DNA from 2 places in the Bacillus sp. LR--39 genome. Region 1 is predicted to be linked to the other one. Evidence: riboswitches for the same ligand, from Rfam matches in the RefSeq annotation. Region 1 holds a riboswitch; the other holds the start of a gene.
What was found. A riboswitch is a leader RNA that binds a small molecule or an ion and turns the genes downstream of it on or off. The one in region 1 is predicted to bind thiamine pyrophosphate.

Region 2: linked by a shared signal. The riboswitch ahead of tenA (thiaminase II) and the one ahead of ACWHAR_RS07675 (ECF transporter S component) in region 1 are both predicted to bind thiamine pyrophosphate.

What each region holds. Positions count from the first base shown of each region.
Region 1 covers NZ_JBSIOT010000001.1:1,634,227-1,637,435, reverse strand. Annotated here, with positions in the region: gene ACWHAR_RS07680 (ABC transporter ATP-binding protein) at 1-735, opposite strand, end outside; gene ACWHAR_RS07675 (ECF transporter S component) at 722-1,321, opposite strand; TPP riboswitch at 1,501-1,614, opposite strand; gene ACWHAR_RS07670 (glycoside hydrolase family 18 protein) at 1,763-3,025, shown strand; gene ACWHAR_RS07665 (transcriptional regulator SplA domain-containing protein) at 3,113-3,209, shown strand, end outside.
Region 2 covers NZ_JBSIOT010000001.1:1,793,016-1,796,224, forward strand. Annotated here, with positions in the region: gene thiO (glycine oxidase ThiO) at 1-308, opposite strand, end outside; gene tenI (thiazole tautomerase TenI) at 292-909, opposite strand; gene tenA (thiaminase II) at 887-1,594, opposite strand; TPP riboswitch at 1,682-1,790, opposite strand; gene ACWHAR_RS08555 (monovalent cation:proton antiporter family protein) at 1,844-3,209, opposite strand, start outside.

The sequences.
Region 1 (3,209 bases):
CTCCTTCAGCTCTTCAATCTTTGTTTCAAAGATAATGTCCGTCTCTCCGTCCATCACCTTCTGACCCGTTTCGTCAAGGACAATCGTCCTGTCCATCCACGGCGCCCAATGATCAAGCTGATGTTCGATAACGAGAAGGCCGAAGCCTTTTTTTGCTTGAAGATCTTTGATCAGCCGCACTAATTCACGTGCGGAATATGGATCAAGCTGTGCCGTCGGTTCGTCCAAAATAATGAGTTCCGGTTCCATCGCAATGATACAGGCAAGCGCCACTTTTTGTTTTGAACCGCCTGACAGCGAAGCGATCGTTCGCGTTTTCAGATGAGTGATCTCTAATTTTTCTAAAACGTCATCGATGATTGCGTCCATATCTTCTTTTGTATATTGCAAATTTTCCAGGCCGAAGGCGATTTCGTCTTCAACCGTCAGCATGCAAAACTGCTGGTCCGGATCTTGAAACACGACGCCGATGGATCTGGCGGCGGGTTCTGTCAGATGTGAAAGAGGTGTTCCGTATAAAGAAACGGTTCCCGATTGAACCCCATCGCATGCTTCCGGGTACAGACCGTTTAAACAAAGAGCGAGCGAGCTTTTGCCGCATCCGCTCGGCCCGAGCAATAAAGCCCGCTCTCCTTTGCGGAGCTGAAAGGACACGTTTAGAAGAATCGGCTTTTCATCCTGATCATAAGAAAAGGTAAGACGGCCGGCCGATAGAAGGGGCTCAGATGCCTGCATCTTGGTTCACCTGTTTCTTTTTCTTCTTGAATTGTTTTCCGAGCGCCATGCCGTTCAGCACCCCTGTGTAAGCCAGCGCATCACTGATCGCTTTGCCGAGAAGGCCGGCAAGAAGCGCACCTGAGACCAGACGGATGAGAAGCATGACGGCTAATAAACCCGGATTCAAAACAGAGTATCCGGAAACGAACAAGTCATAAATGAAGCTCGTCACAGAAGACCCCATACCGGATAAAAGAAGCACGGGCAGGGTATAAATCCGCCAGCGTGTCGCTAAAAAGACCGCTTCCGCACCGATTCCCTGTGCGATCCCGATCAGAATCACCATCGGTCCTGACGGATTTCCGAGTAAGCACTCCACAAACGCGGCGATGATTTCAGAAACGAGAGCAGCTCCCGGTTTTTGAATAATGTACGCGGCAATCACCGAGACGATAAACCAGATACCGTAAATCGGTTCGTAGCTCATCCGGCCGAAAAATCCTGCCGCTATATTGCTTGCATGAGTTGATACTAAATAAATGACAGCAAATACAACACTGATGACGGACATGACGACAATTTCTCTCATTTTCCAATTTTTCATTGTGATCTCCTGCTTTCTTATCGGATAGTCGTATGTATGAAAGAGATGATTTTACAGGCAGTTTATATTCAGTTTCATATTGCGGTGTCCTCCCCCGTTTTTTAATGAAAAATAAAAAACTGCATATCCGAGGGAATATGCAGCAGCAGAACGAAAACGCATGGGGAAAAACCCTGCGCTCCGGTCAATCTGCACTTCCCCACGCTGGTATTATCCAGATCGGGTTATAAGGGATCAAAACACGCCTGCCGCATGTTTTATCTCAGCCGATAACAGCACCCCTAGTGCGTTTCCTATACAGTTTTTTATGATGACATCATCATAGTTGATCATGTCTGTTTTGTAAACAGCCTTTCTCCAAACAGTGTTTGGAATCGGACCGGAAGATCATTCATAAAGATAAGTAGAGCCCTTTTGATCAAAAGGAAACGGAGGACATCTATGTTTGTTCATACAGTGCAGTCTGGCGACTCGTTATTTTCCATCAGCAGAAAGTACGGATACCCTGTTGACAGCATCAGAAGCGTCAACGGGCTTGAGGAAACGAATATCGTTCCGGGGCAGGCGCTTTTAATCCCTCTTAATGAATATACGGTTCAGCCGAATGATACGTATGCCGTTATCGCAGGTAAGGCTTATGTGCCGCAGATGCAGCTGATGCAGGCAAACCCGGATATTCCGCCGAACCGGCTGCGGGCGGGTATGAAAGTGAAGATCCCTGATATCTCTAACTATCTTGCGGGGACCCTGCAATTTTATGTCATTCGGACGCCTGAAGCGGATAGAGAGTTAATTAATGATTTTGCGCCGTATTCTTCGGCGATTTCTTTGTTTGAATATCATTTTGGCCCGAATGGAGATATCATTAACGATTTAAACGACAGAACCGCAATAGAAACCACATGGCAAAACAGAGTGCGCCCGCTTGCCGTCATTACGAATCTGACAGAAGGGGGATTCAGTCCGGAATTAGCCCATCAAGTGATGCAAAATCCGACGGCAAGAACGAATCTCGTCAACAATATCGTCTCCTTAACCGTAAGAAAGGGATACGGCGGTGTAAATATCGATTTTGAACGGGTCAGAGAAGCTGACAGGGACCTCTTCACAGGATTTCTCCGGCAGTTAAAAACCCGGCTTTCAGAGCATCACCTCGCGTTAACGATATCGGTTCCGGCGAAAACAAGTGATGCAGTGCCGTGGCTGAGGGGATATGATTACGGCGGAATCGGAGCTGTCGTCGATTATATGTTCATTATGGCGTACGACTGGCACCACGCCGGCAGTGAGCCGGGACCCGTGGCGCCTTTGACAGAGGTCAGGCAAACGATCAATTTTGCTATCAACAGGGTGCCGAGAAGAAAAGTGATTCTCGGTGTTCCGCTGTACGGGTATGATTGGGTGATTCCGTACCGTCCGGGAACGATCGGATCCGCCATCTCCAATCAGCGCGCCATGGAAACGGCCATGAAGCATCAATCAGTGATCCGTTATTCCCAGCAGGAGCGTTCCCCTTACTTCCGGTATACTGATGAAAATGGAAGAACGCATGAAGTGTGGTTTGAGGATGTGCGAAGCATGAGTGAAAAAATGGTTCTCGTTCGGGAGTTCGGACTGCAGGCGATCGGCGCGTGGCAATTAACGCTCGGTTTCAAACCGGGCCCGTGGCTGCTTAGGAACTTTTTCACGATCCGAAAAATATAGCTGCATGTCCCGCTCTGCAAGTGATTTTTTTCCTATGATAACGGGTCTTCTTTTGGACAATCTAAAATTGAACAGGAGGTCTGTCATATGAAGAAAAGGGAAGAGCAGTATATCAACGAGGCTGAGTATGTACCGCATCCGACAAAAGAAGGGGAGTACGCGCTCATGCTGCATGAATCCTATC
Region 2 (3,209 bases), 160 kb from region 1:
TCTTCGGTATACGCCAGTTTAAGCATTCCGCCGTTATGGCGCCTGATGTCAATGCCGCAAGCTTCCTCAAGCTCTTGCCCCGCCGCTTCATACAGCCTTTGACTGTGCATGGCAAAATCAAAAAACGCATCCCGGTTTTCACATTCCGCATGAGCGCCCAGCATTCCCGCGGCAGCGCTTGTCGTTTTTCGGCCGACTTCTCCGGCTTCAAGCAAGACAACGTTCTGCTGCGTCTTCGCCAGCTCATAAGAAATGGCGCACCCGATAATTCCGCCGCCGATCACCGCCGTATCATAGTGCTTCTTCATAATCGGCCTCCCTTACCGCGCGTGCATACCGTTTTGCCGCCTCCTCAGGATTTTCAGCTGAGAAAATACCTGACATGACGGCAATTCCGTCCGGTTTCGCCTGCTTTGTGTGTCCGATCGTCTGCAGTGTCATTCCGCCGATTGCGATGACGGGGATGGAAAGCGTGCGTTTGATCTCTGAAAGCAGGCTGATGCCTCTTGCTTCAAGTCCTTGTTTACATTCGGTTTCAAATACATGGCCGAACACCACATAATCCGCATCTTCCTTTTCAGCTTGGATGGCTTCTTTCAGCGAATGAACCGAACGTCCGATATGAAGATGGGGAAATCTGCTTCGCACCTGCTTTACGGAAAAGCTGCGGGACGGAAGCTGAACACGGTGTATATTGGCAAAAAGCGCGATATCCGCCCTGTCATTGATGATCAATTTGTCCTTATCCGCACCGCCCTTTTTCAAAAGGGACAAAAGCTGCATGATTTCTCCCGCTGTTTTATCCCGCTCACGGATATGTATAAAGCTTACTTCGCGCTGAATCGAAAGAATATCCTCGGCCAGCTCGGCAACGGGTTTGCGATTATCAGTTACCGCGTGCAGCTCCAAAAGATTCCACCTCTTTTCCGCCCTTCTCGGACCAGCTTTCTTTTTGATAGGCCATTCCCCAAAATTGATATTCATAATAGCTTGAAATCACAAAATTCTCTTTCATTTTCGCGCGGATGTCCTCTGTGCTGTTTTCAGCAATCTCGTCAAAACGGCTGATCTGTTCTTCGACTTGCTGTCTGAACCAGTCTCCGCCGTATGTACCGATCCATTTTTCATAAATCGGATGCTCCGGTTTGCACTCTTTTAAGTGTTCGCCGACTTCATAATAAAGCCAATAACAGGGCAGAAGCGCAGCTAATATTTCTCCAAAATTGCCGCTCATCACCGATCTGTACATATGAGACGTATAAGAATAGGCGGTCGGTGCCGGTTTAAATGCCGCACGCTCTTCTTCCGTAATCCCTAAAAGCTCCGTAAACTCGCGGTGCAGCGCCATTTCCGCTTCATATGTCCCTTGAGCGTGGCCCGCCATCCTGCCCGTCGTAAACAAGTCTTCGGCATATGCGGCGCCGAACGCCTGAACTTTTGCAAAATGCGTCAAATAGTAGGAATCTTGCAGCACGTAATAGCTGAAACGGTCTATCGGCAGGCTTCCGTCACCGATTCCCGTTACAAACGGATGAACAAAACTTCCGTCCCACCATTCGGCAGCCGCCAGTCTGCATTCTTCAGAAAATGTCATCATGTCTTCCCCCCTGTTAAAATAAAAAAACCACTTTCCCGCATCGGAAAAGTGGTTTGGAATTTAAATGGATAAAAGGAACCCCAAAAAAATACCGCTCCACTTCCCTACGCAGGTCTGAACCTGTTCAAGTTATGAGGGTCTAAAAGTCTCACTTTTATCTCAGCCCTTATGAAGGACACCCCTAGTGGTCATACGATTAATGATTTATTTGTTATGCCTTCTATATTATCACGAATTGCAATTTGGTCAAGCTTCAAGAATTTTTCTCAGTTCCGACACGTAGTTGCGCGAGCCCGTGACGATGAGACGGTCTCCTGTTTTCAGCCGCGTGTCTCCGTGCGGAACGATGCTGTCCACACCTCTGAATATCCGGACGAAAATCACATCGCCCATCAGCGGAAATTCCCGCAGAATGATGCCGTTATACGCCGGGTTTTCCAGATTGATCTGATATAACGAAGACTCCTCATTCGTCAGGAGGCTCATCACGCCCGGCGCCTCAATTAATGCGCGCAAGAGCGTCTTTGTAGACAGAAGGATAGAAAAAATACTGATGCCCTCTTCTTTCAGTTTTGTTTCATGCTCAACCGAGCCGACGCTTGCGATGATACGCTCAGTCCCTTTCTCTTTCGCTATTAAGGCGATTTCGGCGTTCACATCTTCATTTCCCGTCGCCACGACAAGAATATCCGTTTTGAAAATACCGTGCGACTCAAGCGTGCCGGGCTCGTAATCAGAAATCGTGTCAACCGAAAAAACGGATTCCGCAAGCGTTTCCCCGGCATTTTCCTGATACACATGGACGACCCGTACTTCATATTCCTCTTCAGGCAATTCCAGCGTAACCGGAAGCGTCATTTGGTTGGCCCCGATAAATGTAATGCGCTTTTTTTCCTGCGGCGCACTTTGCCGTTTGTATAATTTCTTAAAGCCGATCGGCGTGATGATGCTGGCAATAACCGCAACTAAAGTCAGCGCGCCGGACATATTGGCGCTGATAATGTGGAGCCTTTCTCCGATCGTAGCCGCCGCGATAACAAGCGACAGCGTGGACGTCAGCAAAAAGCCCGAAGCAAACACGGTTCTTTTGTCATACCATTTCTTTAAATAAAACACCGGGAACATTTTGCTGATAAACAGCGCAAGCAGAAGCAGCGGAATCATCGTTAATGTTTTCGGATCTTGGAAAAGCGTCCAAATGTCCAATTTCACCCCGACCATGACGAAAAAGATCGGAATTAAAAACCCGTAGCCGAATGAATCCAGCTGTTCCACCATTTCTTTATTCGGAGACAGAAGCGATACCAGAACGCCTGCCAAAAACGCGCCGAGAATATTTTCCGCCCCGAGAGATTCCGATAAAGCGACAAGCACGATAATCAGTGTGAAAATGGCTCTCGTCCCGATCTGCACGGTGCCTTTGGACATCGACTGCACAAATGAACGGTGTTTAAAGATCCTGCCGAAGAAATACAGCACGACCCCCGCGGCAAAGAGAATCAACAGAAGCCACATATTTCCGCTGTCTTCTCCGTAAAGAGAAGAGAAGAAAGCGAGCAGAATCATCGTAGCCAAGTCCGCGATAACGGCGACAAGCAGGATGATCTGGCCG